Regions from separate parts of the Bacillus sp. PK6-013 genome, predicted to be linked through region 1. Evidence: riboswitches for the same ligand, from Rfam matches in the RefSeq annotation. Region 1 holds a riboswitch; the other holds the start of a gene.
The links. A riboswitch is a leader RNA that binds a small molecule or an ion and turns the genes downstream of it on or off. The one in region 1 is predicted to bind S-adenosylmethionine.
Positions count from the first base shown of each region.

Region 2: another riboswitch for S-adenosylmethionine. It lies ahead of metN (methionine ABC transporter ATP-binding protein MetN); the one in region 1 lies ahead of mtnW (2,3-diketo-5-methylthiopentyl-1-phosphate enolase).

Region 1 covers NZ_CP096417.1:2,786,934-2,794,227, reverse strand. The annotation lists gene M1E03_RS14110 (carbon-nitrogen family hydrolase) at 1-182, opposite strand, end outside; gene M1E03_RS14105 (pyridoxal phosphate-dependent aminotransferase) at 278-1,468, shown strand; SAM riboswitch class I at 1,518-1,617, shown strand; gene mtnW (2,3-diketo-5-methylthiopentyl-1-phosphate enolase) at 1,701-2,918, shown strand; gene mtnX (2-hydroxy-3-keto-5-methylthiopentenyl-1-phosphate phosphatase) at 2,915-3,613, shown strand; gene M1E03_RS14090 (methylthioribulose 1-phosphate dehydratase) at 3,574-4,200, shown strand; gene M1E03_RS14085 (1,2-dihydroxy-3-keto-5-methylthiopentene dioxygenase) at 4,216-4,752, shown strand; gene fosB (metallothiol transferase FosB) at 4,780-5,244, opposite strand; gene M1E03_RS14075 (YkvA family protein) at 5,231-5,551, opposite strand; gene M1E03_RS14070 (aspartyl-phosphate phosphatase Spo0E family protein) at 5,767-6,009, shown strand; gene M1E03_RS14065 (PAS domain-containing sensor histidine kinase) at 6,068-7,294, opposite strand, start outside.
Region 2 covers NZ_CP096417.1:865,157-872,450, reverse strand. The annotation lists gene metQ (methionine ABC transporter substrate-binding lipoprotein MetQ) at 1-532, opposite strand, end outside; gene M1E03_RS04310 (methionine ABC transporter permease) at 546-1,214, opposite strand; gene metN (methionine ABC transporter ATP-binding protein MetN) at 1,207-2,232, opposite strand; SAM riboswitch class I at 2,349-2,456, opposite strand; gene M1E03_RS04300 (SCP2 sterol-binding domain-containing protein) at 2,631-2,987, opposite strand; gene M1E03_RS04295 (thioredoxin family protein) at 3,109-3,417, opposite strand; gene M1E03_RS04290 (toprim domain-containing protein) at 3,443-3,787, opposite strand; gene M1E03_RS04285 (YusG family protein) at 3,850-4,086, opposite strand; gene gcvH (glycine cleavage system protein GcvH) at 4,147-4,530, opposite strand; gene M1E03_RS04275 (arsenate reductase family protein) at 4,592-4,948, opposite strand; gene M1E03_RS04270 (acyl-CoA dehydrogenase family protein) at 5,064-6,848, opposite strand; gene M1E03_RS04265 (acetyl-CoA C-acetyltransferase) at 6,868-7,294, opposite strand, start outside.

The DNA of each region.
Region 1 (7,294 bases):
CCTTCTTCATCTGCGATGGAGCCGAGATTTTTTAAATCATAACCCGTCGTCCACAGCTCGGGAAGGAGAAGAACATCCGCTTTTCGGCTTTCCTGTTCGATCAGCTGCTCCGCTTTTTTAAAATTTTCAGAAGGATTGCCGTATGCGATATCGAATTGCAGACATGAAATTGTCAGCTTCAATCTGGATCACCTCATTTTTTTCTTTACATTTTACATTTAACAATATATGATGATGGACTATCATTTCAAGAATTTTTCAAAAGCGGGTGAATCATATGAAATTTGAGCTTTCAGATGTGCTGAAACAGCTGCCTGAGCAGTTTTTCGCTTCCTTGGTGAAAAAGGTGAATGAAAAAATCGCCGCCGGCCATGATGTGATCAATCTCGGCCAGGGGAATCCCGATCAGCCGACACCTGATCACATCGTTGATACAATGGCGCAAGCCGTTCGCAACCCTGAAAACCATCAGTATTCCTCCTTTCGCGGCAGCCGTTCACTCAAGGAGGCGGCAGCCGCGTTCTATCGAAGGGAATACGGTGTAGAGCTCGATCCCGAACGCGAAGTCGCTGTATTGTTCGGCGGAAAAGCCGGTCTTGTCGAGCTTCCGCAATGTTTGTTAAATCCGGGGGATGCCGTGCTCGTTCCCGATCCCGGCTATCCCGACTACTGGTCGGGCGTTGAGCTGGCAAGAGCGAACATGGCAACGATGCCGCTTACAGCGGGTAATCAGTTTCTGCCTGACTACAGCCGGATTCCGAAGGAAGTGAAAGAAAATGCGAAGCTCATGTATTTAAATTATCCAAACAATCCAACCGGTGCCCAAGCCACGCCTGTTTTTTTCGAAGAGACTGTCCGGTTTGCCAAGTCGAACGGAATTTGCGTCGTCCACGATTTTGCCTACGGTGCGATCGGCTACGACGGCAAGAGGCCTGTCAGCTTTCTCGAAACGGAGGGGGCAAAAGACACAGGAATCGAAATTTACACGCTTTCCAAAACGTATAATATGGCTGGATGGCGGGTCGGGTTTGCAGTTGGCAACGCATCTGTGATCGAAGCGCTGAACCTTTATCAGGACCATATGTATGTCAGCCTTTTTAAAGCGGTCCAAGACGCCGCGGCAGCCGCGCTTCTATCAGACCAAGCGTGTGTCAAGGAGCAAAATGAGCGCTACGAAAAAAGGCGGGATGTATGGATTCGTGCGGTCCGCGAAATCGGTTGGCACGCGGATGCTCCGCAAGGTTCTTTTTTCGCCTGGATGCCTGTCCCTGACGGGTATACATCTGAGGCTTTTTCCGATCTGCTTCTCGAAAAAGCGAATGTCGTCACAGCGCCCGGCATCGGCTTCGGCAAATACGGAGAAGGCTATGTGAGAGTCGGCCTCTTGACAAGCGAAGAGCGGCTCCGGGAAGCGGCTTCGCGCATTGCCAAGCTGAATATATTCAAAAAGACCGGCCACAGTCATTGACAACCGGGAAAAACGATGGGATAATTCAAAATAATTTATAAAATCAATATTCTTATCAAGAGCAGGCAGAGGGACAAGCCCGATGAAGCCCGGCAACCGACTTTTTAAGCACGGTGCTAATTCTTGCAGCTGACGCTGAGAGATAAGGATTCGAACCTGAAATGCGAAACCTCTTTTAGCTAAAGCAGCAAAAGAGGTTTTTTATATGCATGAAGCAGGAAGGAGCTACAGAATGAGTGAACTTTTGGCAACATATGTTTTGACAGATCAAGGATGTGACGCAGAAAAGCGGGCCGAGCAAATCGCGATCGGACTGACGGTCGGGTCGTGGACAGATCTGCCGCTCTTAAAGCAGGAACAGCTGAAAAAGCATAAAGGACGCGTCGTCAAGGTCGAAGAAACAGAAAGCGCGCTGGGGGAAAAACAGGCAACGGTCACCATCGCTTATCCGGAAGCCAATTTTACAAGCGACATTCCCGCTGTGCTGACGACCGTTTTTGGAAAGCTGTCTCTCGACGGAAAAATCAAATTGGCGGATTTGGAGTTTTCGCAGTCTTTTAAACAATCATTGCCGGGTCCGAAATTCGGCGTATACGGGATCCGGAAAAAAATCGGCGAATTTGAAAGGCCTCTGTTGATGAGCATTTTTAAAGGCGTCATCGGCCGCGATATGGAAGACTTGAAGGAACAGCTCAGACAGCAGGCGCTCGGCGGAGTGGATTTGATCAAGGACGATGAAATCTTATTCGAAACAGGCAGTGCCCCCTTTGAAAAACGAATCACGGAAGGAAAAAAAGTGCTTGAGGCAGCTTTTGAAGAAACAGGGCGCAAAACGCTGTATGCCGTCAACCTGACGGGCAGGACAATGGAGCTGAAATCGAAGGCGAGAAAAGCAGCCGAGCTCGGAGCCGATGTGTTGCTGCTGAATGTGTTTGCCTACGGGCTCGATGTTTTGCAAAGCCTTGCGGAAGACGACGACATCCCGCTGCCGATCATGGCGCACCCGGCAGTAAGCGGCGCACTCACTTCGTCGCCGCATTACGGTTTTTCCCATTCGCTTTTGCTCGGCAAGCTCAACCGGTATGCGGGTGCTGATTTCAGCCTGTTCCCTTCACCGTACGGAAGCGTTGCTCTGCCGAAGCAGGATGCGCTTGCCATATATGATGAATGCACGAAGGAAGACGTTTTTAAACCGACATTCGCCGTTCCGTCGGCCGGTATTCACCCCGGCATGGTGCCGCTCTTGATGAAAGACTTCGGCATTGACCATATCATCAACGCAGGCGGGGGGATTCACGGTCATCCAAACGGAGCGGCAGGCGGAGGAAGAGCGTTTCGGGCGATCATTGATGCCGTCTTGGAAGCGGAGCCAGTCGAAGAAAAAGCAAAGCGTTCTCCCGATTTGAAGCTCGCCCTTGAAAAATGGGGAAAGGTTGAGGTTTCCGTATGAGGCAGCCGCTTATCATTTGCGATTTTGACGGAACCATTACAACGAACGACAACATCATCAGCATTATGAAACAATTTGCTCCAGAAGAGTGGCTCGCTTTAAAAGACGGGGTTCTGTCCAGGGACATATCGATTAAGGACGGGGTCGGCAGAATGTTTCAATTGCTGCCGACAAGCCTGAAGGAAGACATTATGGAATATGTAATGAAACAAGCCGAGATCCGCCCCGGGTTTACAGAGTTTGTCTCTTTCCTGGATGAGCAGGGTCTTCCGTTTTACGTCGTGAGCGGAGGGATGGACTTTTTCGTCTATCCACTGCTTGAAGGCATTGTCGAAAAGGAACGCATTTACTGCAATGAGGCCGGCTTTTCAGGGCGCAATATCGAGATCCGCTGGCCGTATCCGTGTGACGGCAGCTGCGGAAATGAATGCGGCTGCTGTAAGCCTTCTATCATCCGCCGGCTGAAAGGCCGGGACGATTTTGTTGTCATGATTGGGGACTCTGTTACAGATGTTGAAGCTGCCAAATGTTCCGACTTGTGCATCGCGCGCGATTATTTGCTGCGGGAATGTGAGGGACTCGGCCTGAAGCATGCGGGATTCGGCGATTTCCGTGATGTAAAGCGAATACTTGAAGAGACCGCGGAGGTGAAAGAATGGACCCTGAGCAAAAATGGCACGAACTTGCCGAGGTAAAAAAAGAGCTTGCGGAAAGGGATTGGTTCCCTGCGACAAGCGGCAATCTGTCAATCAAAGTATCAGAAGACCCGCTGCGATTTCTCATCACAGCAAGCGGAAAAGATAAGCGAAAAGCATCCGCGGAGGATTTTCTGTTGGCGGACGAAGAGGGGAGACCGGCGGAGACCGGACATACGCTGAAACCGTCAGCGGAAACGCTGCTGCACACCCGTGTCTATCAAAATACAAACGCGGGCTGCTGTCTTCACGTCCATACGATTGACAACAATGTCATCTCAGAGCTTTACGCAAAAGAAAAGCAAGCGACATTCAGAGGCCAGGAAATCATAAAGGCGCTCGGTCTTTGGGAGGAAAATGCGGAGGTTGCGATCCCGATTATCGAAAACAGCGCTCATATTCCGGATTTGGCGGCGGATTTTGCCGGACACCTTTCAGGCGATTCAGGGGCAGTGCTGATTCGCAGCCACGGCATTACCGTCTGGGGAAAAACGGCATTTGAGACAAAGCGGATGCTTGAAGCGTATGAATTCCTGTTCAGCTGGCATTTAAAACTGAAAGCTTTGCAGGCTTACCACGTTAATTAAAAAGGGGGAGAAAGCATGGCGACAATTCGAATCCATGATGAACAAAACACGACCATTGAAAAGCAGGAAGAAGTAGAACAATTTCTAAAGGGGCAGGAGGTCATTTATGAAAAATGGGATATCACAAAGCTGCCGGCCGGCTTAAAAGAAAAATACGATTTGACCGATGAAGAGAAACAGGAGATTTTAGACGTCTTTGCCGCTGAAATCAAAGACATTTCAGAACGCCGCGGCTATAAAGCGAGCGATGTCATCTCGCTTTCCGACCAAAATCCGAAACTCGATGAGCTCTTGAAAAATTTCAAACAGGAACATCATCATACAGACGATGAAGTCAGATTTATCGTCAGCGGCCACGGCATCTTTGCGATAGAAGGAAAAGACGGCACATTTTTTGATGTCCTCTTAAATCCGGGAGATTTGATCTCCGTTCCTGAAAACACCCGCCATTATTTCACGCTTCAGGAAGACCGAAAAGTCGTGGCTGTCAGAATCTTTGTGACGACAGAGGGCTGGGTGCCGATTTATGAGAAAGAGAGTGTGAGCCGATAATGAAAAAGCGTCCGTGTGGACGCTTTTTTATTTGTTTCTGTCATAAAGGGCCTTGATGTGGCCTTCATGAAAGGAGAGATGCTGTTTTTCATTTTGATAGTATTGAAGACGGTCAAATACAGAGCCGGTGTGAAGCTCGAACTTATGGCCGTCCGGATCTGAGAAATAAATTGAATCTTTGTCGCCTTCATGCCGTTTTCTGCCCTTTAGCACGTTTACACCGAAATCGCATAATTTCTTTTCCCAGAACGGCAAATCTTCCTGTTGAATCGAAAAGGCGATATGGGTGTAAGAGTCATGGATTTCCTGTCTCTTAATGTCTTTCTCTTCGTTTAATGCGAGCCAGATGCCGTTCAGGTCAAAATAAGCGGTTTTCTCGGCCTTTACGAGCCACTTAGCATCAAACACCTTTTCATAGAATGAAATAGAGACGGACAGGTCAGAGACTGAAAACAAGAGATGATTGATACCGAGAATATTATTGTTTGCCATTGCCGTTTATTCCTCCCGTTAGATGTATTTCAAATCCGTCCAGCTCTTTGGTGATTTGCCTGAATAGAAAAGCGAGCACAGCCGCGTCATCAAGCCAGCCGACACCTGCGAGAACATCGGGAATCAAATCGATCGGAGACAGCACATAAATCAATGCCAGCGCGGCCAGTAAAATCGTTTTTTTCGGGAATAAGGGGAAGTCTCCCTTTCTCCAGGCTCTAAATGCCTTGAAAAACAATAAGAGGCCTGAATACGCTTCTTTCACGGCAAAGATGGTTCGGAGCCTTGACACTGGTTTTTTCATCATTTAGACCTCCTTCTATCCTCATGAACTCTTTTAAAGGTGTTTATCGTATTTCATCGATGGGTATTACACCTTTAATTCCACAATTCTATTATACTCGATTTCAAAATAATTTTTTGAGAAATAGGTTTACAAAATAAGTATAATCTGTAATAATGCTCAAGTACGCAAAATCTGGATGGTTCTAAGAAACGATATGTCGGTAAGGGGTGAAGCGTATGCAAAATTATGTTGAAAAAGAAGCATTGCTCGTTTCCATCAGCAAGAAGCGGCAAATGATGGTTGAAGCCGCTGAAATCTATGGATTTACAGGGGATGAAACGATCAGGCGGAGCCAGGAGCTGGATCAATTAATTTATGAATATCAAAAACTGTCTATGAATGAAAATGCGTCGGACCATCTGCTGCAGGATTTTTTAGGCTGCATCGACTGTCTGACCGTTGAAAAATATACGGCATAGTGACTGAACGAAAAAGAGCTGCCGTGAAAGGCAGGCTCTTTGCAGGAACGGGGAAGCCTCAGTCAACCTGTTCCTTTGAAGTCGGCAGCGTAATCGTTACAGTCGTTCCTTTATGCTGTTCGCTTTCGATCTGAATGGTTCCCCCGTACATGGAAATGATGCGCTTGCACACGACAAGGCCGAGTCCGGTTCCCTTTTCCTTTGACGTGACAAAAGGCTGGAAAATACTCTCCATCATTTCTTTTGGAATGCCTTCTCCGATATCCTTCACAATAATTTGCGCCTTCTCTTGATGATGTTCGATTTGAATGAGCAGCTTTCCGCCGTTTTTCATCGATTCAAGAGCATTTTTGGCGACGTTCAAGACAACCTGCTTAATATGATCTTTTTTACAATACACATAAGCCGGGTCTTCTCCACAGTCTTGAAATTCCACTTCCACATTATATAAATTTGCCTCAGAATGAATAATCGGCATGATTTCGTCAATCATTTCATTCATGGCGTTAAGCTGCCACTGCTCTGCCGTCGGCTTTCCGAGCACGAGAAACTCGCTGACAATCTGGTTGATCCTCCGGATTTCCTGGTCGATGATTGAGAAATACATTTGATCTTCTTTTGATTGATATTTTTTTTGCAGGAGCTGGATAAAGCCGCTGATACCTGTCAGCGGGTTTCTGATTTCATGAGCGGTGCTCGCTGCCAGGGTGCCGATTAATTCGAGCTTCTGGGCTTCATTTTGGGCGCGCTCCTGCTTGGTCCGCCGCTTCAGCAGCACATACTGGAGCATGAGGAACATAATATTCAGCAGAATGAAAATACTTAAAAATGACAGCAGAAGACTGTGAACGATTTCATCAAGCTGGACCGGTTCCGGATAAACTTCAAGCTTCCAGTCGATCTGATCCAAAAAAGCATCGACGGTGCCGCCGTCCGGCTTCTCAGGAGGAGAATGGCCTGCTGTAAAGACAATCTGATTCTTCTGGTTGAGAATTTTGATATAAAGCTCAGGGCTCAGGACGTTCATGATATTTTTCAGATAATCGACGCGGATCGAAGCCAGCAGAAAATTTGTCGTTCTGCCTTCGCTGTCATAGACAGGAGTAAAAATATTCAGCTCCAGCCTGTCCGACACTGTATGTATATCGTCTGTGATCACGGATTTCTTTGATTTTTCCGCTTTTTGCAGAATGTTCTTGTATGAAACCTTCTTTTTTTCTTTGACGGGAGACGTGCTCACCATGACATCGCCGTCTTTATTTAAAAGGTATAAAGCCGAAAAACG
Region 2 (7,294 bases), 1.9 Mb from region 1:
TTTTCTTGTTTTCTGTAATATCTTTTACTGTCGCATCCACTTTTTCAATGCCTGATTTCAGCTTGATCAGTCCGGCATTTTCAAGCATTGCAAGCATGCGGCCCTGTTCAGCGGCGTTGTTGCTCATAATAATTTTTGCACCGTCAGGAAGGTCTTTTAAAGATTTATACTTTTTAGAGTAAATGCCGAATGGCTCAAGGTGTACCGCGCCGACGTTAACAAGATCGTAGTCTTTATTTTCTTTCATTTCCTGTTCAAGATACGGGACGTGCTGGAAGTAGTTCGCATCGAGATCTTTCGTTGCAAGCGCCTTGTTGATCAGTTTGTAGTCCGTGAAATTTTTGATTTTAAGCTCATAGCCTTTTTCTTTCAAAAGCGGCTTTGCTTCTTCAAGGATTTCAGCGTGAGGCGTCGGCGTCGCTCCGACTGTGATGACTTTGCTGTCTTTATCCCCTTCGCTGCTGGAAGATCCGCAAGCGGCTAAAACGCCTGCAAAAATGATGAATAAAGCTGTTAATAAACCTTTTTTCATGTTGATGTCCTCCCTAACGTTTGTCTAATTTATTTGTTATAAAATCCCCGATAAACTGGATGATAAACACAATAGCTAAGATGAAAATAGTGGCGATGAGTATAATATCGGGATTGTTCATCTGAAAACCGTTTACATAGGCAAGGTTCCCGAGTCCGCCTGAACCGATTGCTCCGGCCATCGCCGTCGAACCGATCAGTGCAATCGCCGTAACCGTAATGCCAGAGATCAAGGCCGGCATCGATTCGGGCAGGAGCACTTTAAATATGATCGTCGATGTTTTGGCTCCCATCGATTTTGCCGCTTCAATCACGCCCTTATCAACTTCGCGCAAAGCGATTTCAACCAGGCGGGCATAGAACGGAGCGGATGCGATAATCAAAGCCGGAAGTGCGGCGTTCGGCCCCAAGATCGTGTTCATTAAAAACTTTGTGAAACCAAGCAGCAAAATAATCAATATAATAAAAGGAATAGACCTGAACACATTGACGATTGCCGAGATTACACCGTTCACGACTCGATTCTGCCAAATGTTTCCTTTTGAAGTCAGATACAGCAGCATACCGAGAATCACTCCGATGATAAAAGCAAACAATAGGGAAATTCCTGTCATATATATCGTTTCATACGTAGCTTCCCACAGCTGCTCCATATCTACGTTTGGAAACAGTTTTTCAAACATTCGTGATCACCTCTGCTTCTACTTGACGGCTCTTGATGAAATCGACCACATCATTGACCTCGTTTTCATATCCGTCGACATGAATGAACAATGAACCGTATGCGCCGTCCTGAGTTTGCGAGATTTTGCCTTGAAGGATGTTGACTTCAACATCGAACTTCCGAATGATCTGTGTGATCAGCGGCGATTCGGCCGCTTCACCGACGAAGGTGAGCTTGATCGTCCGCCCGGATGTCGTTTCTTCGAGGAAATGCTTCAGCGTTTCCTGTGTTTCCACCGGTTCTGTTACCTGCTGAACAAAGCGCTTTGTCATTTCTTCCTGCGGCTTGAGGAATACGTTCAGCACATCGCCTTCTTCCACGACCTTTCCGTTTTCCATGACGGCCACTCTGTGGCAGATTTTCCTGATGACATGCATTTCATGAGTAATCAGGACAATGGTCAGTCCGAGCCTTTCATTGATATCGGACAGAAGACCCAGGATCGAGTCAGTCGTCTGTGGATCAAGCGCTGATGTCGCTTCATCGCATAAGAGAACTTTCGGATTGTTTGCGAGCGCCCGAGCGATGCCGACGCGCTGCTTTTGGCCTCCGCTAAGCTGTGAAGGGTAGGCATTTTCCTTGCCTTCAAGTCCGACAAGCTTTATCAGTTCAGCGACTCTTTTCAGACGTTTTGCTTTGCTGACACCGGCGATCTCCAGCGGAAACGCAATATTGTCGCGGACCGTTCTTGACCACAATAGGTTGAAGTGCTGGAAAATCATGCTGATTTCCTGCCTTGCATTCCTCAGCTTCTTCCCTTTGATCTCACTGATTGTTCTGCCGGCTACTTCAACCGTGCCTGAAGTCGGCTGTTCAAGTCCGTTCAAAAGACGGATCAAGGAGCTTTTTCCAGCTCCGCTATATCCAATAATTCCGAAGATTTCACCTTTTTTAATCGTAAGGGTGACATCCTGGACAGCATTGACATCTCCATGCTTTGACCGATAAATCTTTGAAACATTTTGAAGATTTATCAAAAGCCATCACCTGCTTTCTTGCTCAATTCTCATAGTTGTCTAAATCCCTGATCAAACAATGAAAAAAGCCTTTCTGCACACATGAGCAGAAAGGCTTTTGAATAGTCTGGGCCTTTCTCTCATCTTTCAAAGCATAACGCTTCGTGTGAATTGGCACCATTTCAACACGTGTTGATGGTTGCCGGGTTTCATAGGGCACTTCCCTCCACCTCTCTGGATAAGAGAATCATATATTTATTTTTTGATTATTATGATCGGAATTCTTAAAGTAGGATATCATGCGAAAAAATAGTTGTCAACTATTTTTCGTAAGACAATCGGCCTACGGCGAAAAGAGACGAACGTAAACGCTCGTCTCTGTCCGACTTTTACACGGAATGTGCCGATTTTTCAAATTTTTAAAATGTCTCTGAATAAAGATCGCTGTTTTTAAAAAAGCCGTCCGTCAGCCATAAAATCGCTTCAAGCTTCAATAAAGCTCTGAATGAGCCTTTTACTTGAACAGTGCCGCGCTGTACGAGATGCTGCAATGAAATATCGCCGTGAAGAAGGTCAATAATCTCGCTTTGCTCTCCAAAAAAGGTCAAATGAGCTTTCTCTGCAAGAGAAGATTTTTCCATTTCCCCTTTTTCGTTGATCGCTAACGTAAAAGCTTCTTTCTCGCCTTGAAACGTAATCAGCAAAGCCGTTGTCGATAATAGAGGTTTTAAAAAAAGAGCCTTGTCCTCTCTTTCTATCAATCCCATTTTCTCCAACTGTATAACCTCCTGTAAATTGGTCATACTTACAGATTCTCTGTCTGCCGCAGGAGTTCCTTTAGGAATTGCTCGACAAGTTTTTGCTGGTTATTTCCCGAGAAATATGTCAAAACCGCCCTTAATCCACAACATTTTGTTTAATCGTATCGTATAAGTAGGAAACGGAGTGAAAAGCGTATTCTTTTTTGACGACTTGCCCGTTTTTGTAAAGGATAAAGCATGGAACGCTTTCTATTTCCTGCTGCTTGGCAAATGCCGGGGAATAATTGAGATTGTTTTTATAAAAAGGAATGTCCTTTATCATTTCATCAACGACTTCCAGCATTCTTCCGGCCAGCTGACACGTTCCGCAGAACGGCGTGTATACATATAGAAGACAGGTCTCATGTTCAAGCCGTTTTAGCTCTTTTTCTTGGAGTTCTTGCATCTGTTGAACCGCACCTCAATACGTTTTATAATAAATATTTTGTATGTACCCGGATGTTTGAACGAATTAATATTTCTGCAACATGCTGACTCGGGGCGGAAGCGACTTCTTTGTATACCCTATCGATGTATAGATGCGAAGCTTGGGGGAGCTCCCTCGTCAGCTGCCGGCGGAGCTTTTCCCCTGATTCATCGGCATCCACCAGGATATAAACGTCTTTATCAAACAGCGTTTCGGCGAATTCATCGAGTTTTGCCTGGCTGATCGTTCCGTTTGTGCAAATGATATCCACGGGCTCTTCGATGACATGCTTCACTTTTTGCTTATCTGATTTCCCTTCGACGATCATGACTTTTTCATTTTCCGGCATATGGATCACCTTTAAAGATTTACTTGTAAAAAAAGGCAGTGAATGTTCACCGCCTGACTTGATTAACACCAGCCTTGGTGGTCATCACAGTCTACATATTTAGCATCCGGACCGCTTACGGTATCCGCCGTTTTGTAAAATCTCTCATCTTGGAATGAATATCCAGATTTCAACTCGTATTGATCCTTTCCGGTCATTCGGCCGATCAGCTCATTCTCATGGTACAGCTGCATTCCGCCGTTTTTTAATCGGCTTTCCACATGTTCTGTAATATCAATACGTTCTTTTTTCAGCGTCAATTTGGACACCCCCTCTTGATATAGAGTATCCAAACGACACATGGCTATCCTGAATAATCCTTAGTCTTCTTTTATCATGTCCTCATATTGCTCGGCTGTCATCAGATTTTCGATTTCAGAAGCATCGGACGGCTCGACGATAATCATCCAAGCCTTTTCATACGGAGACTCGTTGACGAATTCAGGGCTGTCTTCCAGATCTTCGTTCACTTCGACCACTTTTCCGTTGATCGGGGCATACAGCTCAGAAACGGTCTTTACGGATTCAACGCTGCCAAAAGGCTCGTCCGCTTTGATTTCGTCTCCCACTTCAGGAAGCTCGACAAATACGATGTCTCCAAGTTCGGATTGGGCGAAGTCTGTAATGCCGATTCTGACTTTATCTCCTTCTGTTTTCACCCATTCGTGTTCTTCTGAATAACGCAACTCTTTCGGTGTGCTCATGCTAACCCCTCCATAAAGTGTTTTAATCGATCCTACATTGAAGATATCATATTTTGATGGGTTATAACCAGTATGTCTTAAACTGATCTTCTTTAAAACCGACCGTTACTTTACTGCCGTCTGTCGCAATCGGGCGTTTGATCAGCATACCGTCCGAAGCCAGCAGTTCCAGCTGCTCATCTTCAGACATGTTTTGCAGCTTGTCTTTTAAGCCGAGTTCACGGTATTTTTGTCCGCTCGTGTTGAAAAACTTCTTCAATTCAAGCCCGCTTTTCTCGTAGAGCTCTTTCAGTTTTTCCTTGCTTGGCGGCTCTTCTGCGATATGTATCCCATTGATTTCTTTGCCATGGTCTTCAAGCCATTTTTTCGCTTTGCGGCATGTCCCGCATTTCGGATACCAGTAAAAATCCAAAGCCATACATACACACCCCTCTCATTTAATCGAGGTAATTTTAACACAGATCGAATGAAAAACCTAAAACCGTGCTCCATTCTATAACAGCTAAAAACCCCGCCTAAGCAGGGCTTTTCGTTTAAACGATATATTTCTCAGCTTCAAAGACTCCCTTGGCTGCCTGGCGCTTTTTCTCAATGACATTGACAGGCGTAAAGCGCGTCAATTTGCGGAGCGCGGACAGCATCATCCGCAGCGAATCACCTGATTCCATCGCAATGAGCGATTCCTTGGCATGGCTTTCAATTTCCTGAAAGGCAACTTGTGCAAAAATCTGCGTATAAAGAATTTTCTGGGCGTTTTTGTCTTCCCCGGTTGCCTGGATGGCTTTTTCTGTACGCAAAATAGCTGCTTCCATGGCGTAGACCTGGCTGACAATGTCGGCGATATTCACGAGGATTTCCTGCTCCTGGTCGAGCGCTTTTCCATATTTTTGCGCGGCGAGTCCCGCGATCATGAGCGCGATTTTTTTGGCGTTTCTCAGCAGATACTTTTCCTGTTCCAAAACGCCGTCACCTGGTTCTTCAGGCATGAGCATCATCAGTTCTTCCTGAAGCGCCTTCGCTTTCTCAAACAGAGGAAGCTCGCCTTTCATCGCTTTTTTCAAGTATGTGCCCGGGACGATGAGACGGTTGATTTCATTTGTGCCTTCAAAAATCCGGTTGATCCGTGAATCGCGGTAAGCCCGCTCCACTTCGTATTCCTGCATGAATCCGTAACCGCCGTGGATTTGGACGCCTTCATCAACGATATAATCAAGCGTTTCAGATCCAAATACTTTGTTAAGGGAGCATTCGATTGCATATTCAGCGATCGATTTCGCGACCTGGCGCCCGTCTTTTTGCTCTTCTTCGCTCAAGGTGCCCATTTTGTCTTCAAACAGCCCGACCGTACGATAAACAGAGCTTTCCATCGCATAAAGTCTGGCTGACATAGTGGCGATTTTTTCCCCGATTAAGCTGAACTTTGAAATCGGCGTCTTAAATTGCTGGCGCTGATTGGCGTATGAAGCGGACAGCTCGATGACCCGTTTGGAAGCGCCGATTGTCCCGACAGCAAGCTTATAGCGGCCGATATTTAAAATATTGAAGGCGATGACATGCCCTTTTCCCGGTTCGCCTAAAAGGTTTTCTTTCGGAACTTGAACCTGGTCTAAGATGAGCGTACGGGTCGAAGAGCCTTTGATGCCCATTTTTTTCTCTTCAGGCCCTGTGGAAACACCTTCGTAATCTTTTTCCACAATGAAGGCCGAAAAATGTTCGCCGTCTATTTTCGCGTAGACGATGAAAACATCGGCAAAAGCTGAGTTTGTAATCCATTGCTTTTCACCGTTTAATATATAGTGGGTTCCCGCCTCATTCAAAACGGCCGTTGTTTTTGCCCCTAATGCATCAGATCCGGAGCCAGGCTCTGTTAAGGCATAGGCTGCAAATTTTTCCCCTGTTGCAAGGGACGGCAGATACTTTTTCTTTTGCTCCTCGGTTCCGAAAAATACGATCGGAAGCGTGCCGATCCCGACGTGCGCCCCGTACGATAACGAAAAGCTTCCCGCTCTTGAGAATTTTTCGGTAATCAGCGCCGAGCTGATTTTATCGAGCCCGAGTCCGCCATACTCTTCAGGAACGTCAGCACCGAGAAGCCCGAGTTCTCCAGCTTTTTTCAGGAGCCTGACAGAGTGATCGAAATTGTGCTCTTCAATTTCGTCGATGTATGGCAAAACATCTCCGAGAATATAATCTTCAGTCGTTTTGGCAATCATTTTATGTTCATCTGTGAAATCTTCCGGTGTAAACAGCTGATCAGCCGTCACCTCTTCGATCAGAAAGGCTCCGCCTTTTTTCATATGGTCTTTTGTTTGTTCCATTGTTCCATCCCCCTTGTGATTAAACTAATTCGAATACCCCTGCTGCTCCCATGCCTCCGCCGATACACATTGTTACAACGCCGAATTGCTCGCTTCTCCGCCGCATTTCGTGGATCAATGTCAGCGTGAGCTTTGTGCCCGTGCAGCCGAGCGGATGTCCGAGCGCAATCGCTCCACCGTTGACATTGACTTTTTCTTCATCGATGCCAAGCGACCTGATCACCTGGATCGCTTGTGATGCAAATGCTTCATTTAATTCGAATAAACCGATATCAGAGAGCTCAAGTCCCGCCATCTTCAGCGCCCTTGGAACAGCTTCAACAGGACCGATGCCCATCACCTCCGGCGGAACGCCGCCGACTGCGAACGAACGGAACCTTGCGAGGGGCTTTAACCCAAGCGCATCCGCTTTTTCTCTGTCCATGATCATCACTGCGGCCGCCCCG